Regions from separate parts of the Allobosea sp. R86505 genome, predicted to be linked through region 1. Evidence: predicted binding sites of a transcription regulator. Region 1 holds the regulator's gene; the other holds the start of a gene.
The links. Region 1 encodes PhoB, which activates phosphate uptake and scavenging genes when phosphate is short. Its sites were predicted from a motif close to TGTCATNNANCTGTCAT; they were not measured.
Positions count from the first base shown of each region.

Region 2: a site for PhoB is predicted at 11,172-11,188, ahead of phnD (phosphate/phosphite/phosphonate ABC transporter substrate-binding protein). Genes of this name have one in related genera too.

Region 1 covers NZ_JAXHPY010000001.1:1,486,241-1,501,758, reverse strand. Annotated here, with positions in the region: gene uvrB (excinuclease ABC subunit UvrB) at 1-858, opposite strand, end outside; gene SJY11_RS07175 (tetratricopeptide repeat protein) at 1,073-1,525, shown strand; gene SJY11_RS07170 (TIGR03862 family flavoprotein) at 1,677-2,939, opposite strand; gene phoB (phosphate regulon transcriptional regulator PhoB) at 3,102-3,800, opposite strand; gene phoU (phosphate signaling complex protein PhoU) at 3,925-4,644, opposite strand; gene pstB (phosphate ABC transporter ATP-binding protein PstB) at 4,687-5,487, opposite strand; gene pstA (phosphate ABC transporter permease PstA) at 5,534-6,424, opposite strand; gene pstC (phosphate ABC transporter permease subunit PstC) at 6,439-7,410, opposite strand; gene pstS (phosphate ABC transporter substrate-binding protein PstS) at 7,574-8,599, opposite strand; gene SJY11_RS07135 (ATP-binding protein) at 8,722-9,780, opposite strand; gene ppk2 (polyphosphate kinase 2) at 9,936-10,898, shown strand; gene SJY11_RS07125 (SDR family NAD(P)-dependent oxidoreductase) at 11,008-11,757, shown strand; gene SJY11_RS07120 (TRAP transporter large permease) at 11,788-13,074, opposite strand; gene SJY11_RS07115 (TRAP transporter small permease) at 13,071-13,568, opposite strand; gene SJY11_RS07110 (sialic acid TRAP transporter substrate-binding protein SiaP) at 13,733-14,728, opposite strand; gene SJY11_RS07105 (GntR family transcriptional regulator) at 14,947-15,518, opposite strand, start outside.
Region 2 covers NZ_JAXHPY010000001.1:723,279-738,796, forward strand. Annotated here, with positions in the region: gene SJY11_RS03425 (GNAT family N-acetyltransferase) at 1-212, opposite strand, end outside; gene SJY11_RS03430 (Bax inhibitor-1/YccA family protein) at 312-1,088, opposite strand; gene SJY11_RS03435 (ABC transporter permease) at 1,306-3,900, opposite strand; gene SJY11_RS03440 (ABC transporter ATP-binding protein) at 3,902-4,639, opposite strand; gene SJY11_RS03445 (arylesterase) at 4,814-5,422, shown strand; gene SJY11_RS03450 (aldo/keto reductase) at 5,510-6,565, shown strand; gene thpR (RNA 2',3'-cyclic phosphodiesterase) at 6,652-7,230, shown strand; gene SJY11_RS03460 (4a-hydroxytetrahydrobiopterin dehydratase) at 7,233-7,523, shown strand; gene SJY11_RS03465 (RluA family pseudouridine synthase) at 7,533-8,192, opposite strand; gene ftsY (signal recognition particle-docking protein FtsY) at 8,376-9,554, shown strand; gene SJY11_RS03475 (septation protein A) at 9,610-10,227, shown strand; gene SJY11_RS03480 (MurR/RpiR family transcriptional regulator) at 10,246-11,097, opposite strand; gene phnD (phosphate/phosphite/phosphonate ABC transporter substrate-binding protein) at 11,239-12,117, shown strand; gene phnE (phosphonate ABC transporter, permease protein PhnE) at 12,142-12,969, shown strand; gene phnC (phosphonate ABC transporter ATP-binding protein) at 12,966-13,787, shown strand; gene SJY11_RS03500 (SDR family NAD(P)-dependent oxidoreductase) at 13,768-14,553, opposite strand; gene SJY11_RS03505 (YkvA family protein) at 14,747-15,121, shown strand; gene SJY11_RS03510 (NADPH:quinone oxidoreductase family protein) at 15,129-15,518, opposite strand, start outside.

The sequences.
Region 1 (15,518 bases):
GCAGGACACCGAGGCGACGATGATGACGTCGTCGCGCTCGATCAGCGAACGCGTCGCCGAATGGCGCATCCGGTCGATCTGCTCGTTGATGGACGACTCCTTCTCGATGAAGGTGTCCGAGCGCGGCACATAGGCCTCGGGCTGGTAGTAGTCGTAATAGGAGACGAAATACTCGACCGCGTTGTCGGGGAAGAAGCTCTTGAACTCGCCATAGAGCTGCGCCGCCAGCGTCTTGTTCGGCGCCAGGATCAGCGCCGGGCGCTGCGTCTTCTCGATCACCTGCGCCATGGTGAAGGTCTTGCCCGAGCCGGTGACGCCGAGCAGCACCTGGTCGCGCTCCTGCCGGGCAATGCCCTCGACCAGCTCGGCGATCGCGGCCGGTTGGTCGCCGGCGGGCTCGTATTCCGAATTCATCCGGAAGCGGATGCCGCCCTCGGACTTGTCCGGCCGCGGCGGGCGGTGCGGCACCCAGGCCTTGCCCGGCTCGATGAAGGGGTTGCCGCTCTCCAGCAGCGTCTGCAGCGAGGTCGCGGTCGCGGCAGCAGCGCCCTCCGCCCCGATGAAGGCGGCATCGGCCTTTTTCGAGAGCTTGCGCCTGGGCCTCTCCTCGCCGCCGGGCCGTTCCGTTGCGTAGCTCGGCTTCGCCTCATAGCCGGCCTGCGGCTTGTCGGAGAACCCGGCCGCGCCGCCGGGCACGGCCTTGCCGCGGTTGATCGCCGGGTTGAGCAGATCGGCGAGATAGCCCTCCAGCGGCTTCAGCTCCTGCCGAGACGCCTTGGAATTGGGCGTGCGCGCCGAGGACGGCTTCTTGGCGGGCTTGGGTTTGGCGGGCGAGTCTTTGGCGGGTGTGTCGGACATCCCGGCAATATGGGGTGCATCCCCGCCGCGCGCGAGAGGGTGCGGCGCATGGGGGAGCGCACTGGTGACAGGAGCTGGCAGGAGTGGCGCCGTTTCGGAGGGGTGGCGGACGCCCTTTCGCAATGGACTTGTCATGCGATGTCGCCATGATCGCGGACCACTGCGAGCGGCAACGCGCGCGCACCCTATCGCCTTCACCTCATGAGGACACGCCATGCGCCGACGCGTCATTGCGATCATGGCGGGAGCCGCCGCCCTGCTCGCCGCGGCGGGGGCGCAGGCGGTCGGGCCGGACTGGACCTGGCTGGACGAGGACCCGGAATACCGCCAGGCGCGCCGCTGGATCGAGGAGAAGAACTTCCCGCCCGCCATCGAGAAGCTGGAGGTGCTGCTGAAGCGCTCGCCGCACTCGCCCGTGCTGCTGAACTGGCTCGCCTTCTCGCACCGCAAGCTGAAGAACTACCCGCTCTCGAAGCAGTATTACGACGCCGCGCTGATGCGCGACCCGACCTTCCTGCCCGCGCTCGAATATCAGGGCGAATGGTTCATCGAGACCGGCGACATGGCCTCGGCCAAGGCCAACCTCGCCAAGCTCGCCAGCCTCTGCGGCCGCTGCCACGAATGGCAGGACCTCGACGAGGCCATCGCGAAGGCGGAGGGGCGGTAGGCGCGTCATTCTCGGGCTCGACCGCGACCCGGAATCGCGGGGAACCCCTCTCCTGTAAGGAGAGGGGCAGGGGAGAGGTGTCGGCCCCTCAACCAGCAAAGCGCCAACCCAATCGCTGCGCCGGTGAGGTCTCACGCCACCGTCAAGCGGCCTACCCCTCACCCTGCCCTCTCCCTACGGGAGAGGGTTCTCCGTCGAGGTTTCCCCGCCCCAGCCAACCCACTATCCCCGCCGCCGCAGCGACGCCGGTGGCGAAGCAGCCCTGCAGCAGATAGCCGCCGGTCGGCGCTTCCCAGTCCAGCATCTCGCCGGCGACGAAAACGCCTGGCAGGCGCCGCAGCATGAAGCCTGCGTCGATCTCGGAGGCCGCGATGCCGCCGGCGCTGGAGATCGCCCGGTCGATCGGCATCGTCCCGGTCAGGCGCAACGGCGCACTCTTGATCGCCGCCGCGAGCGCCGCGGGGTTTTCGTCGAGCTTTCCCGCGACGCTGTCGCGCAGCACGGCGACCGCCGCCGGCGAGAGCCCTGCCGCCTTGCGCAGATGGTTGCTGAGCGTCTCGCCCGGCCGGCGCTTGCCGAGCTTCTCGGTCAGCCGGGCGAGGTCGAGATCCGGACGCAGGTCGATCTCCAGCACCGCCGAACCGTCCCGCGCGATCGCCTCGCGCAGCGGCCCCGACAGCGCATAGATCGCGCCGCCCTCCAGCCCATGGGCGTCGATCATCGCCTCGCCCGCAATCTTTTTGCCGGCAAAGCACAACGTAATCCGCTTCAGCGGCGCGCCGGCGAAACGCTCGCGCAGCGTCTGCGACCAAGCTACCGCGAAGCCGCCATTGGCCGGCCGCAGCGGCGCCACCGCGACGCCCCTCCCCGCCAGCAGCGGAACCCAGCCGCCATCGGAGCCCAGCCGCGGCCAGCTCGCCCCGCCCAGCGCCAGCAGCGTCGCATCCGGCGTGAGCGTTACCTCGCCGGCCGCCGTAGCGAAGGTCAGTTCGCCCTCGTCGTTCCAGCCGGTCCAGCGCCGGCCGGCTTCGAGCCGCACGCCGAGACCGTCGAGCCGGCGCAGCCAGGCGCGCAGCAGCGGCGAGGCCTTCATCGCCTTCGGGAAAACGCGACCGCTGGTGCCAATGAAGCTCTCCGCGCCGAGGCCATCGGCCCAGTCGCGCAGTGCCTGCGGCGGGAAGGCCGCGACGGCCGGTTCGAGCCAGTCCCGCGCCGCGCCGTAATGCGGCAGGAAGGTCTCCAGCGGCTCGGAATGGGTCAGGTTCAGCCCGCCGCGCCCGGCGAGCAGGAATTTCCGCGCCGGCGACGGCATCCGCTCATGGATCGTGACGCGGTGGCCGGCCTGCGCCAGCCGCTCGGCGGCGATCAGCCCGGCGGGGCCGGCGCCGATGATGGCGATGTCTTTGCTGTGCATCGGGTCGGCTTGCGCCGTCGGGCGTCGCGGGTCAAGCGATCAGGCGTCGGCGGACGCACGCTCGTCATTCTCGGGCTTGACCCGAGAATCTCTGGCCGGCACGGCAGCGGAGCCTCATCGTCACGAGATGCTCGGGTCTGCGCCCGAGCATGACGGTTCGCCTCACGCCCGCGCAAAGGTCTCGTCGAAGGCGTAGCCCGCGCCGCGGACCGTGCGCAGCGGGTCCTTGGCGTCGCCCGGCGTGATCGCCTTGCGCAGGCGCCCGACATGCACGTCGACGGTGCGCTCGTCGATATAGACGTCGCGGCCCCAGACGGCGTCGAGCAGTTGCGCGCGCGAATAGACCCGGCCCGGCGCCTGCATCAGGAATTCGAGCAGGCGGAACTCGGTCGGGCCCAGATGCAGCTCCTCGCCGGAGCGGCGCACGCGCCGCGTTGTGCGGTCGAGTTCGAGATCACCGGCCGTCAGCAGACCGGCGACATGGCCGGGCTTCGCCCGGCGCAGCAGCGCCTGGATGCGCGCGATCAGCTCCGGCAGGGAGAACGGCTTGACGACATAGTCGTCTGCGCCGGTGGCGAGCCCGCGCACCCGCTCGGTCTCCTCGCCACGCGCGGTGAGCATGATGATCGGCACCCGCTCGGTGTCGCGGCGCGCCCGCAGCCGGCGGCAGAGTTCGATGCCCGACAGCCCCGGCAGCATCCAGTCCAGCAGCACGAGATCGGGCGTGTTGTCGCGCAGGTGCAGCTCGGCGTCGTCGCCGCGCGCCACGCTGTCAACCACGAAGCCCTCGGCCTCGAGATTGTAGCGCAGCAGCAGGGTGAGGGGTTCCTCGTCCTCGACGATCAGGATGCGGGCGGCCATGGCACGGTTCCAGATAATGGGTGGTGCAGGCGTCATTCTCGGGCTTGACCCGAGAATCTCGGCGACCGGAGGGTCCCGGTTTCGGAGATGGTCGGGTCAAGCCCGACCATGACGTGCTGCAATGTCAGCTCCCCGTCACGGCCTCAACCGTGATGTCGGTGGTCTCGAGCTTGGGACGGTTGATGTCGAGCGACTCGCCGGTGACGAGATAGTGGATCGTCTCGGCGATGTTGGTGGTGTGGTCGCCGATGCGCTCGACGTTCTTGGCGCAGAACAGGAGATGCGTGCAGAAGGTGATGTTGCGCGGATCTTCCATCATGTAGGTCAGAAGCTCGCGGAAGAGCGAGGTGTAGAGCGCGTCGATCTCGCCGTCGCGGTGCCAGACATCGAGGGCCTTCTGCTCATTGCTGGTGGCGTAGGCGTCGAGCACGTCCTTGAGCTGCGCCTGGACAAGCCGGCTCATATGCTCGAGCCCGACCACGGCCCGGTGCGGCGGCGAGAACTGGCCGGAGATCGCCACGGCGCGCTTGGCGATGTTCTTGGCGAGGTCGCCGACGCGCTCGATGTCCGACGCGATGCGGATCGCCGAGATCAGCTCGCGCAGGTCCTGGGCGAGAGGCTGGCGCCGGGCGATCGTCAGCACGGCGCGCTCCTCGACGTCGCGCTGCAGGTTGTCGAGGCGCTGGTCGGCCGAGATCACCTTCTGGGCCAGCGTCGTGTCGCGGCGCACCAGCGCAACGGTGGAGTCGCCGAGCATGCGCTCGGACATCCCGCCCATCTCGGCGAGGCTGCGGCGCAGCGACTCGAGATCGGCGTCGTAGGAGCGAACGATATGGTCGGTCATCGCGGCTAGGTCCTTCGAATGCGGGGCTGAAGCGGAGGGCAGTCAGCCGAATCGGCCGGTGACGTAATCCTGCGTCTGCTTCTTGCCTGGGTTCATGAAGATCGTGTTGGTCGCGTCGAACTCGATCACCTCGCCGAGATACATGAAGGCGGTGTACTGCGAGATGCGCGCCGCCTGCTGCATGTTGTGGGTGACGATGACGATGGTGAAGTCGGTCTTCAGCTGCTCGAGCAGGTCCTCGATCTTGCCGGTCGAGATCGGGTCGAGCGCCGAGGTCGGCTCGTCGAACAGGATGACCTCGGGCTTCTGGGCGATGGTGCGCGCGATGCACAGGCGCTGCTGCTGGCCGCCGGAGAGACCCATGCCGGAGGTCTTGAGTTTGTCCTTGACCTCGTCCCACAGCGCGGCACGGCGCAGCGCGCCCTCGACGCGGTCGTCGAGCTCGGACTTCGGCGGCTTCTCGTAGAGGCGGATGCCGAAGGCGACGTTGTCGTAGATCGACATCGGGAAGGGCGTCGGCTTCTGGAAGACCATGCCGATGCGCGAGCGCAGCTCGTTGACGTCGACGTCGTTGGAGATGACGTTGCGCCCGTCCAGCATCACCTCGCCGGTCGCCTTCTGCTCGGGGTAGAGCGAGTAGATCCGGTTGAAGATTCGCAGCAGGGTCGACTTGCCGCAGCCCGAGGGGCCGATCAGCGCGGTGACGTGCCGGTCGCGGAAGTCGAGATTGATGTTCTTCAGCGCCTTGTGCTCGCCATAGTAGAAATCGAGGTTCTTCACCGCGATCCGGACGGGCGCATCGGCATCGAGCGTCTGCGGGCTGAGTTCGAGGGTGGACAGCATCGAAGGGTTCCTTCGGATCGGACGCGACGGTGGGAAGGCGCTGGTCTTACTTGCTACCGCGGACGATGCGGCGGGCGATGATCGAAAGCAGCAGGATGGACATGGTGATGATCAGCGAGCCGGCCCAGGCGAGCTGCTGCCAGTTCTCATACGGCGCCGAGGCGAACATGTAGATCGTCACCGGCAGGTTGGAGACGCCGCCCATCAGATCGGCCGAGAACCAGAAATTGTTGTTTAGCGCGGTGAAGATCAGCGGCGCCGTCTCGCCGGCGATGCGGGCGAGCGCGAGCAGGATACCGGTGACCATGCCGGCCTTGGCGGCCTTCCAGGTGATCGAGGTGATGACCACCGACGGAGGCGCGCCGAGCGCCGAGCCGGCCTCGCGCAGCGGCCCCGGCACGAGGCGCAGCATGTCCTCGGTGGTGCGCACGATGACCGGGATCGCGATGATGCCGAGCGCGACGCCGCCGGCCCAGCCGGAATAGCCGCCCAGCGGCTCGACCAGGATGACGTAGACGAACAGGCCGATCAGGATCGACGGCGCCGAGAGCAGGATGTCGTTGATGAAGCGGATCAGGTCGGCGAGCTTCGAGCCCTTGCCGTACTCGGCGAGATAGGTCCCGGCGAGTACGCCGATCGGCGTCGCCACGACGATGCCGAGGAAGGTCAGGATGACCGAGCCGGCGATGGCGTTGGCGAGGCCACCACCCTCCGAGCCGGGGCCGGGCGTGATCTGCGTGAAGGTGGCGACGGACAAGCCGCCGATGCCCTTCACGATCAGCATCCCGAGAATCCAGAACAGCACGGAGATCGCGATGACGGTGAAACTGGCCGTGATGATCCGCATCGACTTGTCGGCGACGCGACGCGACTGGCGAACCCGGCCCCAGGTCGTCGGGGGGAGTTCACGGACGGTGGAGGGTGTCGTCAGGCTCATGATCTTCAACCCGCTCAGAAGGTCTTGACGCGTGCGACGAGGATGCGCGCGATGACGAGGACGACGAAGGTGACGAAGAAGAGGATGCAGCCGAGACCGATCAACGCATTCATCTGCAGGCCCAGCGCCTCGTTGAATTCATTGGCGATGCGCGAGGCGATGGTCGAGCCCGGATCCATGATCGACCCCGAGAGACGGTTGGCGTTGCCGACGACGAAGGTCACCGCCATGGTCTCGCCGAGCGCTCGGCCGAGCCCGAGCATGATCGCGCCGATGATCGAGACGCCGGCCTGCGGCACGAGCACATGGCGCACCACCTCCCAGGTCGTCGCCCCGATGCCATAGGCGCTCTCGCGCAGCACGGAGGGGATCTGGTCGAGCATGTCGCGCACGATCGAGGCGATGAAGGGAATGATCATGAAGGCCAGGATGATGCCCGCCGTCAGGATGCCCAGCCCCGAGGGCGAGCGCGAATATAGGATCGTGCCGACGATCGGCATCCCCTCGACGATGTTCGAGAGCGGCACCTGCACATAGGCCGCAAACAGCGGAACGAAGACGAACAGCCCCCACATGCCGTAGATGATCGAGGGCACGGCGGCGAGCAGTTCGATGGCGGTCGAGACCGGCTGCTTGAACCACAGCGGGGCGAGTTGCGTCAGATAGACCGCGATACCCAGCGACAGCGGCACGCCGATCAGCAGCGCGATGAATGCGGTCGTCAGGGTGCCGGCGATCGCCGGCCAGGCGCCATAGACATCGGCCTGCGTGTCCCATTGTGAGCCGGTGATGAAGCCGAGCCCGAAGGCCTTGAAGGCCGGCCAGCCGCCGATGACCATCGACAGCATGATGCCGGCGAGCAGGATCAGCACGAACAGCGCCGAGGCGAAGCTCGCATTGCGGAAGATGATGTCGAAGGTGCCCTTCGGCGTCTTGCGCTGGGGGCGCGCGGCCGGAATGCTCATTGGGTCGGTCACGGCGGTCATCCGTGGAACTCCGGTCGGAACGAAAATGGCGAAGCGGCTGAGGGGAGCGGGCCTCTCGGGCGGGCCCCCATCCCCAGCAGCCGCGGTCGCCGCTGCTGGGGATGGGGGCCGGGAGAGACGAGGCGAGGCGGGATGACCCGCCTCGCCCCCGCTTGGTTGTGGATCAGAAGATCGGCTTGCCGGCCGGGTCGGTGACGCCCTTCCAGGAGGCGCGGACCTGGTCCTTCACATTGGCCGGCAGCGGCACGTATTCGAGGTCGAGAGCGAGCTTGTCGCCGTTCTTGAAGGCCCAGTCGACGAACTTCAGCGCGGCGCCGACCTCTTCCGGCTTCTCCGGCTTGGCATGGACGAGCAGGAAGGTCGCGGCGGTGATCGGCCAGGCCTGGGCGCCCTTCTGGTTGTTGAGCGAGATGCCGAAGCCGGGAGCGGCGTTCCAGTCGGCATTGGCGGCCGCCGCCTGGAAGGACTTGTCGTCCGGATCCGGGAAGTTGCCGTCGGCGTTCTGGATCAGCGCGTAGCTCAGCTTGTTCTGCTTGGCATAGGCATACTCGACATAGCCAATCGAGTTGGCGACCTGCTTCACCGAAGCCGAGACGCCCTCATTGCCCTTGCCGCCGATGCCGACAGCCCACTGCACCGAGGTGTTGGTGCCGACCTTGGACTTCCAGTCGGCCGAGACCTTCGAGAGGTAATCGGTGAAGACGAAGGTCGTGCCCGATCCGTCCGAGCGGTAGACGGGGGTGATGTTGGCGTCGGGCAGCTTCAGGCCGGGGTTCAGGGCAACGATCTTGGGATCGTTCCACTTCTTGACGGTGCCCATGTAGATCTCGGCGATCAGCGGGCCGGTCAGCTTGAGCTGGCGGGCGTCGATGCCGGCGATGTTGATGGCGGGCACGACGCCGCCCATCACGGTCGGGAACTGGATGAGGCCGTCCTTGGCGAGGTCCTCGCCCTTGAGCGGGGCGTCGGTGGCGCCGAAGGCGACGGTCTTGGCCTTGATCTGGCGGATGCCGCCACCCGAGCCGATCGACTGGTAGTTGAGACCGATATTGGTCTCTTTCTTGTAGGCCTCGGCCCACTTCGAATAGATCGGGAAGGGGAAGGTCGCGCCGGCGCCGGTGATGTCGGCGGCCTGGGCCACACCGGACAGACCGATCGTCGCGGCCGCGAGAATGAGAAGTTTGCGCATGAGATGTCCTCTCTGGGTCGCAGGTTCAGCGAGCCGTTCAGAACACTGTCTGCATGACAGCTTCATGACATTTCGTCACGCGAGCTGTCATCAAGTCGTCACGCAGCGTTAAGCACTGCCCCTCAGGGCTTGCGCGGCGGCGCCCCGAAACGTGGCAGCACGGCCTTGAAGGTCGCCCCCTGGCCGAGCGCGCTCTCGATCGTCAGCCGCCCGCGATGGCGCAGCACGATGTGCTTGACGATGGCGAGCCCCAGCCCCGTGCCGCCGGCCTCTCGGCTGGCAGCCGTGTCGACCCGGTAGAAGCGCTCCGTCAGCCGCGGCAGATGCTCGGGCGCGATGCCGGGCCCGTCGTCGCGCACACCGACGCTGACCTCGAGCAGGCCGTCGACCACGTCGATCTCGACCTCTCCGCCGGTCTTGCCGTATTTGATCGCGTTTTCGACGAGGTTCTCCATCAGCCGCAGCAGTTCGTCGCGGTCGCCCGCGACCTTCACCGGCTCGGCCGGCGCCTTCAGCGTCAGCGTCACCTGCCGCTCGCGCGCCATCAGCGTCAGCGAATCGACGATCTCGCGCGAGATTCCGGTGAGATCGACCGGCGTCTCGGGCGCCAGATGCGCGCGCAGCTCGATGCGCGAGAGCGAGAGCAGATCGTCGACGAGCCGTGCCATGCGCAGCCCCTGCTCGCGCATGATCGCCAGGAACCGGTCGCGCGCGCCGGCGTCGTTGCGGGCCGGCCCCTGCAGCGTCTCGACGAAGCCGAGCAGCGAAGCGAGCGGGGTGCGCAACTCGTGGCTGGCATTGGCGACGAAATCGACCCGCATCCGCTCCGTGACGCGCTGCTCGCTCAGATCCTCGAAGGTCAGCAGCACCGGCCGCCGCCAGCCCGCCCCCGTCAGCGCCGCGATATGAATGCGGAAGGTGCGCTCGACCGGCACCCGCTCGATCAGTTCGATCACCTGGCGGCCGCCCTGCCGGGCGACGCCCTCGATTGCCTCGATCAGGTCCGGATCGCGCATCACCAGCGTCAGCGGCTGCCCCACCTCGAGCGCCGGGATCAGCGCACGCATTGCCGGGCTCAGCGTCTGGGCCACGCCCTGAGCGTCGATAAGAACGGCAGCCGAGCCCATCGCCTCGACCAGGGCAAGCGTCGCGGGGGCGCGGGGATCGACGGCATCGGGCATGGTAGACCTCGACGCGCGCGATGCCGATGGACGGGGGAGGCACCGCGCGGGCGCTTCTTCCTGATGGCAAGCCCAGCCGATGGCAAGCCCGGCGCCCGTCAATTCCCTTCGGCCTGCAGCCCCGTTAGGCTGGGGCGATTGCCAAGGAGGGGCCGATGGCCAAGAACCCGTCACCGCGCAAGCAGAAGAGCGCCATCCGCCTCGTCTCTGGAGGCGGCGGAGAACTCACCGAGGCGACGCCCGCGACCAGGCAGGGCCGCAGGGCCCTCGGCCCGAAGGGCTTCGACATCGAGGCGCAGACGCTGCCGGACGCCATCACCGACGCCGCCTTCCGCAGCGGCGAGTACCCTTACGGCAAGCGCATGAAGCGCAAGCGCTACGAGGCCGAGATCCAGCCGCTGCAGATCGAGCTGCAGAAGCTCGCGACCTGGGTGCGCGAGCGCCGCGAGCGCGTGGTCATCGTCTTCGAGGGACGCGACGGCGCCGGCAAGGGCGGCACGATCGGCCGCTTCACCCAGCATCTCAACCCGCGCCAGGCCCGCGTCGTCGCCCTGTCCAAACCCTCCGACAGCGAGGCGGGGCAATGGTATTTCCAGCGCTATGCCTCGCAGATGCCGACGGCCGGCGAGATCGTCTTCTTCGACCGCTCCTGGTACAATCGCGCCGGCGTCGAGCGCGTCATGGGCTTCTGCACGCCGGAGCAGACCGAGACGCTGCTGCATGAGGCCCCGGCCTTCGAGGGCATGCTGGTGCGCGACGGCGTCCGGCTGATCAAGCTCTTCATCACCATCGGGCCGGAGATGCAGATGCTGCGGCTGCATGCGCGCTGGCACGACCCGCTCAAGCGCTGGAAGCTCTCGCCGATCGATTTCGAGGCGATTCCGCGCTTCGCCGCCTATTCCGAGGCCTTCGACGCGATGCTCGAGCGCAGCTCGACCGACTGGGCGCCCTGGCACGTCATCCGCGGCAACGACAAGCTGCGCGCGCGGCTCAACGCCATCCGCCACGTCCTGCTCTCGATCCCCTATGACGGCCGCGACGAGACCGCGATCGGTGAACTCGACCGCAAGATCGTCGTCGAGGTGAAGGACTATCTCCACAAGGGCGGCGAGGTCTGAGCCGCCACCGACGCTCCGCAGCTCTGCCGTTTACCGTCGCCCCTCAGCATCAGGGCGATGCCCGGCCCTGCGCCTCTCTTTCGATGCCCCGCAAACCGGAAGCCCGACCATGACCAAGACCATCCTGATCTCCGGCGCCACCGCCGGCTTCGGCGCCGCCACCGCGCGCCGCTTCATCGCCGCCGGCTGGCGCGTCATCGGCACCGGGCGCCGGGCCGACCGGCTCGACGCCCTGAAGGCCGAGCTCGGCGAGCGCTTCCACGGCGCCACCTTCGACATCACCGACGAGGCGGCGATGGCCGCCGCACTCGCGGCACTGCCGGCCGACTTCGCGCAGATCGACGTGCTGCTGAACAATGCCGGGCTGGCACTCGGCACCAAGCCGGCGCCGCAGACCAAGCTCTCGGACTGGAAGACGATGATCGGCACCAACGTCACCGGACTGGTGACGCTGACCCATCACCTCCTGCCGGGGCTGATCGAGCGGCGCGGCGCCATCGTCAACATCGCCTCCGTCGCCTCGAACTGGCCCTATGCCGGCGGCAACGTCTATGGCGGCACCAAGGCCTTCGTCCGCCAGTTCTCGCTCGGCCTGCGCTCGGACCTGCAGGGTACCGGCGTGCGCGTGACCTCGATCGAGCCCGGCCTCTGCGAAAGCGAGTTCACGCTGGTCCGCAATGGCGGCGACAAGGCCGCCTATGACGCGCTCTATGGCGGCGCCGATCCGCTGCAGCCGCAGGACATCGCCGACACCGTGTTCTGGGTCGCGACGCTGCCCGCCCATGTCAACATCAACAGCCTCGAGATCATGCCGGTGAGCCAGTCCTTCGCCGGCTTCCAGATCCATCGGAAGAGCTGATCCCGGATGGGGCGCTGGGGTAGCAAAACCTCAGCGCCCCATCACCAGATTGGGCAGCCAGGTCGTCAGCGGCGGCCAGAGCGTGATCGCGACCAGCACCGCCAGCAGCGGCATCAGCCAGGGCACGATCGCCCGCGACATCGACTCGAAGCTGATCTTCGCGACCTTCGCCGTGACGAAGAGAACGACGCCGACCGGCGGCGTGATCGTCCCGATCATCAGGTTGAGGACGAAGATCAGCCCGAACTGGATCGGGTCGATCCCGAACTGCGCGGCCGCCGGCGTCAGAATCGGAATCAGGATCAGCATGGCGGCGAGCGCCTCCATGAAGCAGCCGACGAAGATCAGCAGCAGGTTGACGATCAGCAGGAAGACCAGCGGGTTGCCGGCGAGATCGACCAGCATCGGGCCGACCACCTGCGGGATGCGCGAGATCGACAGGCACCAGCCGAGCGCGGCGGCCGTCATCACCAGCGCCAGCACGACGCCGGTGGTCTCGACCGTCTGCACGACGAGTTCCGGCAGATCGTCGAGATCGAAGCTGCGATAGACGAAGAGCCCGAGCACGAGCGCATAGGCCGTCGCCACCGCTGCGGCCTCGGTCGGCGTGAAGATGCCGGCCATCATCCCGCCGAACAGGATCACCGGCGTCATCAGCGCCCAATGCGCCTCCTTGTAGGCGACCCAGAGCTGGGCCGCGCCGGGGAAGGGATGGCGCGGCAAACCGCGCTTCCTCGCGACATGCACCACCATCGCCATCAGCCCGCCGGCCATCAGCAGCCCGGGGATGATTCCGGCGAGGAACAGCCCGCCGATCGAGACATCCGCCGAGACGCCGTAGATCACCATCGGCAGCGAGGGCGGGATGATCGGGCCGATCGTCGCCGACGCCGCCGTGATCGCGGCCGCCGTCTCGGCATCATAGCCCTCATCCTTCATCGCCTTGATCTCGAGCGTGCCGACGCCGCCGGCATCGGCGACCGCCGAACCCGACATGCCCGCGAAGATCACGCTGGCGAGGATGTTGGCGTGGCACAGCCCGCCGCGCAGCCAGCCGACGCAGGCCGTGGCGAAGGCGAAGATCCGGTCGGTGATGCCGGCCGAGTTCATGATGTTGCCCATCAGGATGAACAAAGGCGCGGCCAGCAGCGGGAAGGAATTGGCCGATTGCGCGATCTTCTGCGGCACGATGCCGAGCGGGAAGCCGCCGAGAAACGCGAACGCGATCGCCGCCAGCCCCATCGAGACGAAGAGCGGCACGCCGATCAAAAGCGCGGCGAACCAGACGGGCAGGATCTGCAGCATCAGGGTGGTCACAGCCGCGGGCTCCCCAGCTCGGCCGCAACCGGGCGGCGCCCCGCCACGACATCGGCGATCTCGGCCAGCGCCTGCAGGATCAGCGCGAGCCCCGCCAGCGGCATGACGATGTAGAGAGCCGCGCCCGAGATCGGCAGCGCGATCGACTCGACGTCCCAGTTGCGCTCGATCAGCGCGAAGGAATAGCGGATCAGCACCGCCGCGAAGACGATGATCGCCAGTTGCGTGACGACCTCCAGCACCCGGCCGGCGCCCGCGGGCAGCTTGTCGGCGAAGACGGTGATGCGGATATGCGAGCGCCGCCGCGCCGCGATGATCCAGCCGACGAAGCCGGTCCAGACCAGTAGGTACTGCGCGAGTTCGTCCGTCCACGCCAGCGGCGCGTTGAGCTGCCGCGACAGCACGCCGAGCAGCACCGCAACCAGCAGCGACAGGAGCAGCGCCACGGCGGCCCCGCGCACGATGCGGTCGGAGAGGTGGAGGAGGGGTTTCAAAGCATCGGCCTCAAAGACGATGACGTCAAAAACACGCGGGTCATCCCGGGCGTAGCGAAGCGGAGACCCGGGATCCATGCCGGAACGGTTCAGGCATGGATCCCGGATCAGCGCCGCTACGCGGCTTGTCCGGGATGAACCGGAGGTGGTGGAACGGCCTCAGCTCACAGCGCCGCCAGCGCGTCCCAGGTGCCCTTGCCCCATTTGCTCTCGAACTGCTTGGGCAGGCTCGCCAGAACCGGCTTGGAGAAGCTTTCGAGATCCGGCTCGGTCACGCTCATGCCGGCGGCCTTGAGGGTGGCGACGAGGCTGCCCTCCTGGCTGGACAGTTCCGCGTCCTGCCAGGCGACGCCCTCGGCGATGGCGGCCTCCAGCAGGCTGCGGTCGGCATCCTTCAGCCCCTTCCAGAAATCGCCGTTCACGATGACCAGCCGCGGCGTGATGATGTGCCCGGTCAGGATGAGATGCTTCTGCACCTCCTGCAGCTTGGCGCTGTGGATCGTCGGCAGCGGGTTTTCCTGGCCGTCGACCGCGCCCTGGCTCAGCGCCAGGTAGAGCTCGTTGAAGTTCACCGGCGTCGCCTTGGCGCCCCAGGCCTCGACCATGGCACGGAAGGTATCGACCGGCGGCACCCGCAGCTTCAGGCCCACGACGTCGGCAGCACTCTTGACCGGCTTGGAGCCCGTGGTCAGGTGGCGCTTGCCGTAATAGGTCACGGCCGCCATGCGCATGCCGCGCTTCTTCTCCAGCTCCGCATTCATCTGGGTGAACACAGGCGCCTTGGCGACCTTGGCCATATGGGCGGCGTCGCGCCAGAGATAGGGCGCCTCGACCACCGAGAGCTGCGGCAGGAAGGAGCCGAGCGCGGCCGCCCCGTCCGTCGTCATGGTCAGCGCGCCCGAGGCGACCGATTCCATCATGTCCTTGCCGGAGCCGAGCTGGCCGGCCGGAAAGGCTTGGATGTCGATACGCCCACCGCTCTTTTCCTTCACCTGCTTGGCGATGCGCTCGACCATCTGCACCTGCGGATGGGTCGTGGGCAGCATCTCGCCCCAGCGCAGCACGGTCGCCTGCGCGCGCAGGACGCTCGGCATGGCGATGGCCCCGCCCGCAAGGGCGGCGGAGCCGGCGAGAAAGTCGCGTTTGGTGATCGTGGTCATGGTGGTCTCCTCCCAATGCGGCCGGTGTTCCGGCTCGATGTCATGTCCCGGCCCTCTAAAAACCGGCTGTTCGTGAAATCCACGACGCCGTCATCCTGGGCGGCCGCAGGCCGACTGGGATCCATCGTAAAGCGCACGGCCCTATGATGGATCCCGGAACGGCGCTGCTTCGCAGCTTGTCCAGGATGACGGGGCAGTTCTGCCGCGAATGTCCTCCGTCAGTAGCTCATCGCCCGCGTGCGGGCGTTGCCGATATGGATGCTCATCTCCTCCGCGGCGCGGACCGGGTCGCGCGCCTCGATGGCCGTGATGATCTTGAGGTGGTCGCGCATGACCGGCACCAGGATGTGGTTCTGGATGCGCGTCTCGTACTGCCGGATCAGCCTGATCTTCAGCCAGGTGACGCGGAAGGCCTTGGAGACGATGTCGTTGTCGAGATGGTCGATGATCGCCTCGTGCATCAGCCGGTCGACATCCTCCGCATCCTCGATCAGCTGCGGGTCGCCGCCGGCCTCGGCCCGGGCGATGATCGCCTCGTGCCGGGCGCGCTGCTCCGCGATTTCCTCGTCGGTGGCATTGACGGCATAGAGCGCGGTCGCCTCCTTCTCGAGGAAGAGCCGGAACTGGAAGGCGTTGCGGATCAGGTTGAGATCGACATGGGCGACCTGCATGCCGCGCTGCGGCACGGTCTTGATCAGCCCTTCCGCCTCCAGTCGCGGGATCAGCTCGCGGATGGCGCCGAGCGGCATGCCGGTCATCGCCACCAGTTCGCGCTGGGTCACGAACTGCC
Region 2 (15,518 bases), 760 kb from region 1:
GCATAGGCATAGCCCAGCACCCGTCCGTCGCGCTCGGCCACGAGATAGGGGTAGCCGCCGGCGCCGATCGCCTCGAATCGTTTCAGCATTTCGGCCTCGTCGGGGGCTTCCAGCTCCCAGGAGGCCGTGCCGTGACGGACGGCGTGCCCGTAGATCGCGGCGATGGCTGGGATGTCGGCCGCTGTGGCGGGGCGGATCTCGGGCGCTGTCATGCCGCGATTGTCCCTGCGCGAGCCCAAAAGAAAAGCCCCGGCCGAGAGGCCGGGGCTCGATGTTTTCGCATGCCTGCCCGGTGAGGGCAGGACGGCGGGTCACTCCTGCTTGTTGCCGAACAGCGAGAGCAGCATCTGGAACATGTTGATGAAGTTCAGGTAGAGCGACAGCGCGCCGTTCACCGAGAGCTTCGCAGCCTCCTCCGGGTTCATGTCGGAGTAGAGGTACATGTCCTTCAGACGCTGGGTATCCCAGGCGGTCAGGCCGGCGAAGACCAGCACGCCGATCGCCGAGACGGCGAAGGACAGGGCGCTGGACTGCAGGAAGATGTTGACCACCGAGGCGATCACCAAGCCGATCAGGCCCATGATCAGGAACGAACCCATCGCCGAGAGCGACTTCTTGGTGGTGTAGCCGTAGAGGCTCAGCGCACCGAAGGTCGCGGCGGTGATGAAGAATACCTTGGTGATCGATTCACCCGTGTAGACCACGAAGATCGACGACAGCGACACGCCCATCACCGCCGCGAAGGCGAAGAACATGGCACGCGCGGACGAGGAGCTCATGCTCTCCGCCTTGAACGAGAAGAACAGGATGAAGGCGAGCGGGGCGAGCATCACGACCCACTTCAGCGGGCTGAGATAGAGCGCCTGGCCGAGCGGAGTCAGCGCCGTGACCTTGCCGGTCGGCGAGACGCCGGCGATCGCCAGCATGGAGATGCCGATCGCGGCGAGGCCGGTGATGGCCAGACCGATCGACATGTTGTTGTAGACGCCGAGCATGAACGAGCGCAGGCCCTGATCCATCTCGACGGCGCTGGTCTGCTGTGCGCGGCCGGCACCCCAGACTGGAGCATTGCGGTCGAAGTTGCTCATGGAGCGAGTTTCCCCTGACGTTGATTCCGGACCGGCGCCGCCTGGGCGGAAGCCGGTCGTCGCGCACAACGGTGGCGATGCCGGGAATATGAGGGGCTTCGCCTGTTCTTACAAGGGGGCACCATGGTTAAACGGCGGCCTCCATAGAAACGCGCCGCACCCTTCATGCAAATTGACAGGCCCGTAATGTTTATCGTGAGTCTTTCTCAGCTAGTCATCACAAATTGCGCAGGTGAGAAGCCGGCGCTTTGGACAGTATTTTCAGCGTGCCTGTGAGCCCGAACAGGACGGTGACGCCGACCGCGGCAGTCGCGGCCAGTAACGCGCCGGTCGGGTCACTGACGAATTCGATCTTCATCACTTGCGTCACGACGCCCCAGCCGGCGAGAGCGCCTGCGACAACGCCGAACAGCGCCGAGACGAGGCCGATGGCCGCGTATTCAAGGGCGTACGACGAAAGTATGAAGCGCCGCGTGGCGCCCAGCGTCTTCAGGATCATGGCGTCGTAAAGTCGCGCCCTCTGGCCGGCCGCGAGCGCGCCGCCCAGGACCAGCAGGCTGGCAGCGATGGCGAGCCCGGATGCGCCGCGAATCGCGGTGGCGAGCTGGGCGACGATGGTGTTGACCGCCTCCAGCGCGTCCTTCACCCGCACGGCGGTCACGGTGGGGAATTCCACGGCCAGCCGGCGCAGGAGCGTGGCGTCGGTTCCGGCGGACGAGGCGGCGCTGTCGGCCGCGGGCGTGATCGTGGCGAGGTTGGTATGCGGTGCCCCGGCGAAGGTGTTGGGCGAGAACAGCATCACGAAATTGATACCGAGCGAGCGCCATTCGACGGTGCGCAGATTGGCGACGCGGGCCGTGATGTTGCGGCCGAGCACATTGACGGTGAGGCTGTCGCCGATCTTCAGGCCGATGCCGGCGGCGATCTGAGCGTCGAAGGACACGAGCGGCTCGCCGCGATAATCGGCCGGCCACCACTCTCCCTGCGCGACCCGGGAACCCTCGGGGATCGCCTGCGCATAGGTGATGCCGCGGTCGCCATCGAGGATCCAGGCGGCCTGTTCGCTCGCCTTGATGTCCTCGGCGCGGACGCCGTTGATCGAGACGATGCGGCCGCGCATCATCGGCACGCGGGTCAGCGTGGCGCCCGGCCGCTCCTGATGCAGCAGCGCGTCAAATCGACTGGACTCGGCGTTCGGGATATCGAGGAAGAAGAAGCTTGGCGCCTTCTCCGGCAGCGCTTGTGTCAGCTGCCGGGTCAGGCTGTTGTCGATGAAGGCGAGCGCCGAGAGCAGGGCGACGCCCAGTCCGAGCGAGAGCACGAGCGACGGGGTGAGCGCGCCGGGGCGGTGGCTGTTGGCCAGCGCCATGCGCAGCGAGGGGTTCTTCGGCCGCGGCAGCCTGCGCGCCAGCGCCATCAGCCCCCAGGAGACGCCGCGCAGCAGCAGGAAGATGCCCGTCATCACGGCGATGTAGATCAGCGCGACGCGCCGGTCATAGGCGAAGAGCAGCGCGACGCCGACGAGCCCGGCGACCGCGAGCAGGCAGATGGCGAGATAGATCGCGCGCGGGCGGCGGGCATCGGGCGCGATCTGGTCGCGAAACAGCGCCGAGACCGGGACGTCATGGGCGCGCCCGAGCGGCAGGATGGCGAAGACCAGCGCCGTGAGCAGCCCGTACAACGCGGCGACGCCGAGTTCGCCGGGCGCCAGTGTCGGTTCGAAGGGAACCGGCAGGACGGAGGTCAGTGCGGCGCCGAGCGCGAACGGGGCGGCGGCGCCCAGAGCCAGGCCGATGGCGGTGCCGAGCGCCGCGACCAGCATCACCTCGGTCAGGTGGATCGCCACGACGCGGCCGCCGGTGGCGCCGACCGCCTTCATGGTGGCGAAATCGAGCTTCTTGGCCTCGACGAAGCGGCGCACCGCATTGGCGACGCCGACCCCGCCGACCAGCAGGGCGGTCAGGCCGACGAGCGTCAGGAACTGGGTGAAGCGTTCGAGATTGCGCTGGAAGCCGGGATTGGCATTGGCGCGGGAGCGGATCTCCCAGCCGGCGTCGCGCTGTCGCGTGCCGGCATCGGCCATCAGGGCCGCGAGATCGGCATCGCCCGAGGCCTGTGGCGGCAGGGCGACGCGGTAGGTCCAGCGCACGAGGCTGCCGGGCTGGAGCAGGCCGGTGGCGCGCAGCGCCTCCTGCGAGATCAGCAACCGCGGGCCGAAGCCGACGCCGGCGGCGATCTTGTCGGGCTCCGAGACGAGATTGGCGCGAAGCTGCACGCGCGCCGAGCCGACCAGGACGGTGTCGCCCGGCTTCAGATCAAGACGGCCGAACAGGACGGGATCGGCGACGGCGCCGTAGACGCCGTCGCGCGCCGCGAGCAGATCGGCGACGGGTGCTTTCGGCTCGGTGACCAACTCGCCGATGCCGGGATAGCCTGCATCCACGGCCTTGATCTCGACGAGCGCCGCCCCCTTGTCGCCGGCATTGGCCATGCCGCGCATGGTGGCGATGGTCGAGACCGTGCCGCGACCGGTGAGGAAAGCCAGTTCCTGCGGCGTCGCCTCGCGGTGGATCAGCCCGAAGGCGGCGTCGCCGCCGAGGATGCGTCGGCCCTCGCGGGAGAGGCCCTCGGTCAGGCCGCGCGAGGCCGAGGCGACGGCGGCGATCGTCATCACGCCCAGCGCGAGGCAGGCGATGAAGACGCCGAAGCCGCGAAAGCCCCCACGCAGATCGCGCCAGGCGAGGCGCAGCGCGAGTGCGATCAGCGGGGCGCCGGACGGGGACGCCGGGAGAGGCTTGACGGTGCCGTGCATCTCAGAGCGCCGCCACATCCGCAGCGGCCGGGGCGGGGCCGGTCGATTCGATCCGGCCGGCACGCAGCCGCACCGTGCGGTCGCAGAGTGCGGCCAGGGAGAGGTCGTGCGTGACGAGCACCAGCGTCGCGCCGCGCTCGCGCCGCAGGGCGAAGATCAGATCGACGATCGAACGGCCGGTGCTCTCGTCGAGATTGCCGGTCGGCTCGTCGGCGACGAGAATGGCGGGGTCCGGCGCGACGGCCCGCGCGATGGCGACGCGCTGCTGCTCGCCGCCCGACAGCTGGGCCGGGTAGTGGTGCATGCGGTCGCCGAGGCCGACATTGCGCAGCTCGGCCTCGGCCCGGGCGAAGGCGTCGCCGACGCCGGCGAGTTCCAGCGGCAAAGCGACGTTCTCGCGCGCCGTCATGGTCGGGACGAGGTGGAAGGACTGGAAGACGATGCCGATATGGCGGCCGCGGAAGACGGCGAGCCCGTCCTCGTCGAGGGCGCCGAGATCCTGGCCGGCGACCTTGACCATGCCGCTGTCGGGACGCTCCAGACCCGCCATCGTCATCAGCAGGGTCGACTTGCCGGAGCCGGAGGGGCCGACGAGCCCGGTCGCCTGGCCGGAGGCCAGCGACAAAGAAACACCCTTGAGGATATGGACGCGGGCGGCCGCACGCCCCAAACTAAGCTCGACATCCCGCAATTCGATCGCCGGCTGATCCGTCGGCGGGACGCGCGTATCGCTCATCATCCAATGATCCTGACTTCGATATCCATCAGCGACCCTGCTCGCAGCCAAACACGGCCCGAGCCGGGCAAGCCGTCATGTCGTGCCCCAGAGCCGCGATATGGGCGCCGTCTCGCGCTTATCCAATCTCTCTGCGCCGCTTTTCTGCTCTGTCTCTCCCTGCTGCCGGTCGCGACCATGGCCCAGACTCCGCCCCCGAGCCCCGGTTCCGCCGCGGCGCGCACGCTCAAACTGGTCGCTCTCGGCGACAGTCTGACCGCCGGCTACAATCTGCCGGCCAGTGCCGCCTTCCCGCCCGTGCTGGAGCAGGCGCTGCGGGCGAAGGGGCACGCTGTCGAGATCGTGAACGCCGGCGTCTCCGGCGACACCGTCCAGGGCGGGCTCGATCGGGTCGACTGGTCGGTGCCGGATGGCACTGACGGCGTCATCCTCGAACTCGGCGCCAACGACGCCCTGCGCGGGCTCGATCCGGCGACGACGCGCAAGGGCCTGGAGGCGATCATCACCCGGCTGAAGGCGCGCGGCATCCCGGTGCTGCTCGCCGGCATGTATGCCCCGCGCAATCTCGGCACGGAGTATGCAGCGCGCTTCGACAGCATCTATCCCGAGCTTGCGAAGGCCCACGGGCTGGTGCTCTACCCCTTCTTCCTGGAGGGCATCGCGGGCGACCGTGTGCTCAACCAGCCCGATCTGCTCCACCCCACGGCCGAGGGCGTCCGCGTCATCGTCCGCAACATCCTGCCGACGGTCGAGCGCTTCCTCGCGACGCTGCCGGCCAAGTCCTGACCTCCCGCGGGCCGTTCGCCCGTCCGACCGCCTTCCCCATCTGCTCGACGCGCGTCCTTCGCCCGCCGCTTCCGGAGTTGCTTCGCCATGGAATATCGCCGTCTCGGCCGCACCGATCTCGAGGTCTCGGTGATCTGCCTGGGAACCATGACCTATGGCGAACAGAACACCGAGGCCGAGGGCCATGCGCAGATGGATTACGCGCTCGACCAGGGCGTGAACTTCTTCGACACGGCCGAGCTCTATTCGATTCCGCCCAAGGCGGAGACCCAAGGCTCGACGGAGCGTATCCTCGGCAGTTGGTTCAAGGCACGCGGCAACCGCGACAAGGTCATCCTCGCCTCTAAAATCTGCGGGCGCGGCGCCAACACCTGGTTCCGCGACGACAAGAGCCCGACGCGTGTCACGCGCAAGCAGATCCGCGAGGCGGTCGAGAAGAGCCTGAAGCGGCTGCAGACCGACTATATCGACCTCTACCAGATCCATTTCCCCGAGCGGCCGATGCCCTGGGGCTCGAACCCGACGCGGTTCTCGAAGGCCGCCTTCGAGCGTCCGGCGGACGAGACGCCGATCGCCGAGCAGCTCGACGCCTTCGCGGAGATCGTGAAGGAGGGCAAGATCCGGCATCTCGGCCTCTCCAACGAGAGCGCCTGGGGCACGATGAGTTTCGTGCGCGACGCCGAAACGCGCGGCGGGCCGCGCGTGCAGTCGATCCAGAATGCCTACAACCTGCTCAACCGCACCTTCGAGACGGCACTGGCCGAGATCGCGATCCGGGAGGATGTCGGGCTGCTCGCCTATTCGCCGCTCGGCCAGGGCTTCCTGACCGGCAAATATCTCGACGGAGCCCGGCCGGCCGGTGCGCGCACGACGCTGTTCGATCGCGGCCAGCGCTACCAGACTGCGGGCGCGGAGGAGGCGATCAAGCGCTACATGGCGCTGGCGCGGGAGCACGGGCTCGACCCGGCGCAGATGGCGCTGGCTTTCGTCAATTCGCGCAGCTTCGTCGCCGCAAACATCATCGGCGCGACCTCGATGGAGCAGCTCAAGACCGACATCGCCTCGATCGCGGTCAGGCTGTCGCCGGAGGTCGAGGCCGGGATCGACGCGATCCACCAGCTCGTCGGCAATCCCTGCCCCTGAGCGGTTTCATAGGCGCTGCCCTGTCGGGTAGCGCCTGCCCGGCATTTCGTCTCGCCAGAGTCACAAAAAACTGGCACTGATTCGGCATGCCGAGGCTGTTCACAGCGCTTGAGATTCCCGCCGAGGTCGCTTCGGCGCTGACGCCGCATCGGGGCGGGCTGTCCGGGGCGCGCTGGATCGATCCGGCCGATTACCACATCACGTTGCGCTTCCTGGGCGATGTCGACCGGCGCACCGCCAATGATGTCGACGCCTTCCTCGGCGACATCCAGTCCTATCCCTTCGAGGTCACGCTGGACGCGCTGGGCACCTTCGGCGGCGACAAGCCGCGCGCGGTCTATGCGCGGGTCCAGCCGACGCCGCGGCTGACCGAGCTCCAGGCCGATCTCGAGCGGCTGATGCGCCGTCTCGGCCTGCCGGCGGAGGCCCGCAAATTCGTGCCGCATGTCACGCTGGCGCGGCTGCGCGACACCTCCCCGCTCGACGTCGCGCATTTCCTCAGCCTGCACCCGATCGTGCGGCCGATCAGCTTCACGGCGCGGCGTCTCGCCCTGATGTCGTCGCGCGATTCGGTCGGCGGCGGGCCCTATGTGCTGGAGGCGGCCTATCCGCTCGGCCCGTCCTATCCGAACCGGCCGATGCGGGCAGACCATCAGCGGAGATGACCATGCCCAAGCGCCTTGGTCCCGATGCCCTGCAGGAGGCGCTGACGACGCTGACCGGGTGGAAACTCGTCGAAGGGCGGGAAGCCATGACCAAGCGCTATGTCTTCCGCGATTTCAGCGAAGCCTTCGGCTGGATGACGCGGGTCGCGCTGCTGGCCGAGGCGATGGGTCACCATCCCGAATGGTTCAACGTCTACCGCACCGTGGAGGTGACGCTGGCGACGCATGATGCGGGCGGGTTGACGGAACTCGACGTCCGCCTCGCCCATGCGATGGATGCGCTGCGGCAGTAGCTTCAGGCGCTATCCGCTCCAGCCGCAGGCCCGCAGCGCGGCCAGCATGTGCGGGGGCGGCGGCGCCTCGACCCGGATCGGCGGCTTCTTGCGATAGAGCGGCACGGTGACGGAGCGGGCGTGAAGCTGCAGGCCCGGCCCGCCTTCGCGCGGGGCCTCGCCATAGATCTCGTCGCCCAGCATCGGCCAGCCCGATTCCGCACAATGGACCCGCAACTGATGGGTGCGGCCGGTCAGCGGCTCCAGCTCGAGCCAGGCGAGCGGGCCGGCTTCGCCCAGTCCGCGCCCCATCACCCGGTAGCGCGTCTGCGAGGGCAGGCCGTCGGGATCGACCTTCATCCACCAGCCACGATCCGGTGCCCGCTTGGCGAGCGCGAGGTCGATCAGCCCGGACTCGGCGGCCGGACCGCCCTGAACGATCGCCCAGTAGCTCTTGGCGATCCCGCCGTCGCGGAACATCTGGTTGAGCTCGGCCATGGCGCGGGGATGGCGGCCGAGGATCAGGCAGCCCGAGGTGTCCTTGTCGAGCCGGTGCGCGGCTTCGGGCCGGCGCGGCAGGCCGAAGCGCAGCGCGTCGAGATGGTCGGTCAGGACGGGGATCACACGGCGTTTGGCCTGGGGGCCGCGATGCGAGGGCAGGCCAGCCGGCTTGTCGATGACCAGCATCATCGCGTCGCGGTAGAGCAGCGGAAAGGGCAGCGGCGGCTCGTCACGCGGCGATTCGGGATGGTGCGCGCCCGGGCTCGCTTGCGAAATTTCTGGTCGGTCGGGCGTGGTCATGGCATTGCGCTAGCGAAGGCCATCCTGTCGCGCAAGCACGAGCCGCTGCGCGACAAGGCCACGGGAAGAATGATGAGCGAGAACGAACCGAAGAAGCGTGGCTTCTTTTCCAGGCTGTTCGGCAGCGAGCCGGAGCCGGCCGCGTCCCCCCCGACGCCGGATGCGGCGCCGCCGGAGGCTCCGCTCGCGGAGGCGGCGATCGCGCCCGAACTGCTGACCGGCGAGGCCGCGCCGCTGCCGCTCGCAATGCCGGAGCCGGCTCCCGTCCAGGCTGCGCCCGTCCTGAGCGCGCCGGTCCCTGCGCCAATGGTTGCACCCGAGCCCAAGCGGAGCTGGTGGCGGCGCCTGACCGAGGGTCTGTCGCGGACCTCCTCGGCGCTGACCACCGGCATCACCGACCTCTTCACCAAGCGCAGGCTCGATGCGGGCACGCTGGAAGACCTCGAGGACATCCTGATCCAGGCCGATCTCGGGCTGGCCACCGCCGCCCGTGTCGCCAAGGCCGTCGGCGATGGACGCTACGACCGGCAGATCGAGCCCTCCGAAGTGAAGGCGATCCTGGCGCGCGAGGTCGAGGCGATCCTGTCGCCGGTGGCCCAGCCGCTGGTGATCGACGCCACGAAAAAGCCGTTCGTGATCCTGATGGTCGGCGTCAACGGCTCCGGCAAGACGACGACGATCGGCAAGCTGGCGGCCAAATTCCGGGCGGAGGGCCGGTCGGTCATGCTGGCGGCGGGGGACACCTTCCGCGCGGCGGCGATTGAGCAGCTCAAGGTCTGGGGTGAGCGCACGGGGGCGGAGGTCGTCTCCGGCAACCAGGGGGCGGACGCCTCGGGGCTCGCTTTCGAGGCGCTGCAGAAGGCGAAGGCCACCGGCACCGACGTGCTGCTGGTCGACACGGCCGGACGGCTGCAGAACAAGACGGGGCTGATGGACGAACTCGCCAAGGTGGTCCGCGTCATCCGCAAGCTCGATCCGGAGGCTCCCCATGCAGCGCTGCTCGTGCTCGACGCCACCGTCGGCCAGAACGCGCTCAGCCAGGTCGAGGCCTTCGGCGATACGGCCGGGGTGACCGGGCTGGTGATGACCAAGCTCGACGGCACGGCGCGCGGCGGCATCCTGGTGGCGCTGGCGGCGAAATTCGGCCTGCCGGTGCATTTCATCGGCGTCGGCGAGGGCGTCGAGGATCTGGAGCCGTTCTCGGCGCGCGATTTCGCCCGCGCGGTGTCGGGACTGGACGAAGCGGCGTGACAGCTCGCGGCATGACGCCGCCGGTGCAGACAGGCAGGACGAGATGAGCGACAGCATGGCGCAGCCCCCCGCGGCGAAGGGCAGGCCGATCAATCCTCTGCTCAAGCTGGCGCTGGAATTCGGGCCGCTCGCGATCTTCTTCTTCGCCAATTCCTATGGCGACCGGCTCTTCGGCGTGGCCTCTGACCGGCGCATCTTCGTCGCGACCGGCATCTTCATCGTCGCCTCGCTGGTGGCGCTGGCGGTGTCGCGCATCCTGATGGGCTATCTGCCGCGCATGGCGATCGTGAACGCGGTTGTGGTCACCGTCTTCGGCGGGCTCACCATCGCGCTGGACGACGCCTTCTTCATCAAGGTCAAGCCGACCATCGTGAACGCGCTGTTCGGCTGCGTGCTGCTGGGGGGCCTGTATTTCGGCCGCTCGCTGCTGGCGCTGGTGCTCGAATCGGTGATGCAGCTCGATGAGGAGGGCTGGCGCAAGCTGACGCTGCGCTGGGGCCTGTTCTTCTTCGTTCTGGCGGCGTTGAACGAGATCGTCTGGCGCACGCAGACGCAGGATTTCTGGGTCGCCTTCAAGGTCTGGGGCGTGATGCCGCTGACCATGGTCTTTGCGCTCGCCCAGACGCCACTGATCCTGAAGCACGAGATCAAGGCGGCGAAGGCGGGCGAATAAAAGCCGCTCCGGATCAGTCTAACCCGGCGGCAGACGCTTCGTCGCCAGCGTATCGTAGGAGCGCGCAATCGCTTTCAGCGAATGGTCCCAGTTCCGCAGTGCGAGGCGCGCATACAGCACATCGATCACCAGCATCTGCGCGATGCGGCTTGATCGCGCCTCCATCCGGTAGTGTGTTTCCTTGGAGGCCGTGAAAAGGCAAACTTCGCACCAGGCTTGGAGCGGAGAGCGGCCATAATTCGTGATGCCGATGGTGCGCGCCCCGGCTGTTCGCGCAATCCGCGTTGCATCCAGCGTGTCGCGCGTGCGCCCGGAATGAGAGATCGTGACGGTCGTCACCTTCGGACCGGCAAAGCCGGCGCTGACCGCCTGCATATGTGAATCGGTCACGCTCTTGGCTGGGAGTCCAAGATGCAGGAAGCGGCCGGCCGCATCGTCAGCAATCGGGGCGGCTGTGCCGATGCCATAGAATTCGATACGCTCCGCACCGGCCAGCAGATCGACTGCGCAGTCGATCGCGGCCGTATCCAATACCGCGATGCTGTCCTGGATCGCCATGATGTGGCTGGCTGCGATCTTGCGCAGAACATCATCGCTGCTCTCCCCCGGGCTGATATCCTCGTGGAGTAGCGAGCGGCCTGCGGCGATGTCCTTGGCCAGCGCAATCTTGAGATCCTGAAACCCTCCAGCACCGATCTGCTGGCACAGGCCGATCACGCTGCCTTCGCTGGCTTCCGCCGCCTCGGCAAGTTCGCTGACGGTCATGGTGATGACCCTGTCGGGATCGCTGATAATTACGCTCGCGATGCGCCGGGCCGTGCGCGGCAAGTGCTGGAGCGACGCGTTCAAACGGGCGAGTGGTGAATCCACCTTTGCTCCTTTGCTGTGGCGCCAACCTGTCGCGCCACAGCCGAGCTTTAGCAAATTTTTGAGCTAAACTCAATTGTCATTCATTTGACATTGAGCCGAGCATAATCTTGCGCGTGCTCACCCGTCGATCGAGGTCGTCCCATGCCAAACATCTCCCGTCGTCATGCCCTGCTCGCCGCCGCTTCCCTGATGGCCGTTCCGGCGCTCGCATCTCGTGCCGTCAGCCAGTCACGCCCTGTGCTGAAGGTGGGTCTCGGTCCGCAGCAGCCCACGCAGTCGGATACCCGGCGGGTCTGGGAGCCCATCTACAAGCTGGTCGCCGACAAGATCGGGGCCGATCTGCAACTGACGGTCGCCAATGACTGGGCCGGCATTGCAACCGCCCTGGCCAATGAGCAGATCGACATCGCCCAGATGGGACCCTGGGGGTATGTCATCGCGAAGGTTCGCGGCGAGGCGCGCATCATCAATACGATGCTGGTCAATGGTCTGCCGACCTATAAGGCCATCATCGTGGCGCGCCCCGGGCTGGCCCTCAGCAAATTCCCGGATGATGCCAAGGGCCTGTCGATGCAGATGCTGGATGTCGGATCGACCTCCGGCTGGCTGGTGCCAACCCATTTTCTGAAGGGACGCGGTATCGATCCGCGCAGCTTTTTTGGCCGCTACGCCGAAGGCGCCTCCGCAGCCGCCGCGCAAATGGCGACGATCAACGGCCAGGTCGATCTCGCTACCGGGTGGGACACGCATCGCAACACCATGATCCGCAACGGCACGATCAAGGACACGTCGAACACGGTCGTCTGGGAATCCGAGCCACTGCCCAATGAATGCGTCGTGGTCTCGCGCGGCTTTGCGGAAGAACGGGCCAAGCAGTTTCAGGCTGCTCTGAGTGGGTTGACGGAGGCAGAAAAAGCCTTGCTGCCCTGGCCCTATAACGGCTTCGTCTCCGCAACCCACGCTGCCTATCAGGGTCTCGAAACGATGGGTCGCGAACTCGGCGCGATCCGGGCGTCCTGAGCGGCATCGCGTGCGGATTTGGCCATGGCGCAGGTAGCCCAACCCGTCCGCTTGAGCGACGGCACTTACGGCGAGCCGCCGTTGGTGCTGTGGACATGGCCGATGATCGGCCGGACCGCGCTCGGGCTCGGCCTGCTCGGCTTCTTCGCATTATGCGTGCGGGTCGCCGAGATCGATCCCGTCGCACTGGCGCGCGGCCTGCCGCGGCTTTGGGCCTGGGCTGCGACAGCCTGGCCGCCCTATCTGACCGACTGGGACGCCTTCCTGATGCGGGCTTTCGAGACGGTGGCGATCGCCACCGTCGGTACGGTGGTCGCGACCGCGTTGGCTTTCCCGCTTTCGATTTTCATCGCGTCGAACGTCACACCCTTTCCGAGATTGGCAATGCCGATCCGTTGGCTGATCAATGCCTGCCGCGGTATCGACACGGTCGTTTTTGCGATCCTGTTCGTCGCCGCCGTGGGTTTGGGGCCGTTTGCCGGCGTTCTCGGGATGATCGTCCATTCGATCGGCGTCATCGCCAAGCTCAATGCCGAGGCCATCGAGACTTTACCGCGCGCTCCGTTGGAAGCGGCCGCGCTTTCGGGAGCCAATCAGGTCAAGGTCGTGAGCTATGCGGTCTTGCCGTCGGTGCTACCCAACCTTGCCTCGGTCGCGCTTTATGTCTGGGAAGCCAATGTCCGGACCTCGACCATCCTCGGAATCGTCGGCGCCGGCGGCATTGGAATCGAGATCAAGGCTGCGATCGACCTGCTCGATTTTCAGAAGCTGCTGACGCTGTCGGTCATCGTGCTCGTCATGGTCACGGTCATCGACCAGATTTCCACCATTGCGCGCCGGAGGCTTGTATGACCGGTTCGACGCCTGCTCTGGCGCTTGATTCCGTCACCAAGCGCTATGGCAGCATGCTGGCGCTCGATGCTGTCTCGTTCTCGCTTCAGCCCGGCGAATTCGTCGCGCTGCTGGGGCCGTCGGGTGCCGGCAAATCGACGGTCTTTCGCTGTCTCTCGAAGCTGGTATCGCCCGAATCCGGTTCCGTGATGGTTGCCGGTCGTGATCTTGCCGACCTGCGAGGCCGTGAATTGCGCAGGCTGCGCCGCAATATCGGGTTGATCTTTCAGCAATTCAATCTGATCGGCCGGATGTCGGCCATCGACAACGTGCTGGCGGGACGCCTCGGCCACGTCGCGACCTGGCGTGTCGTGGCGCGTCGTTTTCCCGCGTCTGAAAGACAGCGCGCCTTGTCGTGCCTCAACCGTGTCGGAATGCTCGCACAGGCTTACCAGCGCGCGGACTCATTGTCCGGCGGCCAGCAGCAACGCGTCGCGATCGCACGTGTCCTGGCTCAGGAATCGACCATCCTGCTTGCCGATGAGCCCGTCTCCAGCCTCGATCCCCGCTCGGCCGAAAGTGTGCTGGGCTCTTTGCGCGACATCGCAGCGGAGCATGGGATCGCCGTGCTGTGCGCTCTCCATCAGGTCGAATATGCTCGCCGTTTCGCGGATCGTGTCGTTGCGCTCCGCGACGGCAAGCTGGCGCTCGACGCACCCGCGGCCTTGTTCGATGCGGCCGCCTTTGAAAGCCTTTACGGCCTCGGTGAAGCCCCAGCAGGCGCGGATTTGCCCGGCCCCACATTTCTCCAGGATTGCTTCATCGCGGAGCCAGCCTGAGCGCTCCGTCCAGCCTGATCGCGCTGCCGTTGAGCATGTCGTTCTCGATGATGCTCTTCACTAAGGCCGCATATTCCGCCGGCTTGCCAAGCCGCGAGGGGTGCGGGACGGAGATCGCGAGCGAGGCGCGGGCTTCCTCGGGCAGACCGTCGAACATCGGTGTCTCGAACAGGCCGGGCATGATCGTCATGATGCGGATGCCGGAGGCGGCGAGTTCGCGCGCGATCGGCAGCGTCATGCCGGCGACACCGGCTTTCGAGGCAGCATAGGCGGCCTGGCCGATCTGGCCGTCCTCGGCGGCGATGGAGGCGGTGCAGATGAAGACGCCGCGGCCACCATCGGCCGTAACCGGGTCGAGCCCGGCGAGGGCCGCCGCCGATTTTGCGAGCATCCGGAAGGTACCGGTCAGGTTGATGGCGAGCGCCTTCTCGAACAGGGCCGTGTCATGGGCGACGAGTTCGCCGGTCTCGCGCTTCTTCGAGACGATCCGGCGCCCGGGCGCGATGCCGGCACAGTTGACCAGGATGCGGGCCACGCCCTGGGCCGCTCGCGCCGTGGCCAGCGCCTCGTCGACCGAGACTTCGCTGGTGACGTCGCAGGGGACGAAGAGGCCGCCGATCTCGGTGGCGATCTTTTTTCCCCGCTCGGCGTTGAGGTCGAACAGCGCGACGCGGGCGCCCTGCGCGGCGAGCATGCGGGCCGTGGCCTCGCCGAGGCCCGAGGCCCCGCCGGTGACGATCGCGGCGACGGAGGGATCGATCTGCATGGCGTATTCCCGGATCTGATGCGACGGTTCCAGCGTTAATGGCCGAGGAGACATCCTCCAAGGCTGTTTCTTTGCACCGCCCGCTGGGCAGACCTCTTGCAGCCGGCTGCGATGGGGCCACATCTTTCGACATGGCAGGACCCGCCGCGTAGCGGCATGGTGGGGTTCTGCAAGCGCCCTGAGGAGGGGCCCGATGACCGACGGTTTCACCTCCCGCTTCTCCCCTGAGGAAATGGCGGAGATCCGCAAGAGCCTGCGTGACGAGGCCCGCTTCGGCGCGGAGTTCTTCGGCCGGCTGAAGCGCGTCGCCCGGCGCATCCCCTTCGCGGAGGATCTGCTGGCGGCTTGGATCTGCGCCCGCGACCCGGCGACGCCGCGGCGCGTGCGGATGACGCTGCTCGCGGCGCTCGGCTATTTCGTGCTGCCGCTCGATGCTTTGCCCGACATCATGCCGCTGCTCGGCTTCACCGACGATGCGGCGGTGATCGCGGCGGCGCTGGCGGCGGTCGCGAGTTCGATCACGCCCGCGCATCGCGATAAGGCGAAGCAGGCGATGGCGGAGCTTTGAGGCTGCGTCACAGCGTCAGGACGATCTTGCCCTGGGCTCTGCGGTCGCCGATCAGCGCATAGGCCTCCGTCCAGCGTTCGAGCGGAATCTCGGCATGGACATGGGCGCGGATCCGACCCTCCGCGACCCAGCCCAGCAGCCGCTCCATATTGGCGCGCTGGGCGTCCGGTTGACGCCGCACGAAATCGCCCCAGAAGACACCGCGCAGGTCGCAGCCCTTCAGCAGCAGCAGGTTGAGGGGGATTTTCGGAATGCCGCCGCCGGCGAAGCCGACGACGAGATAGCGCCCCTCCCAGCCCATCGAGCGCAGCGCCAGCTCGGCGAGATCGCCTCCGACCGTGTCGTAGAGCACGTCGACGCCGCGGCCCTCAGTCAGGCGGCGCAGCGCGGCGCGGAT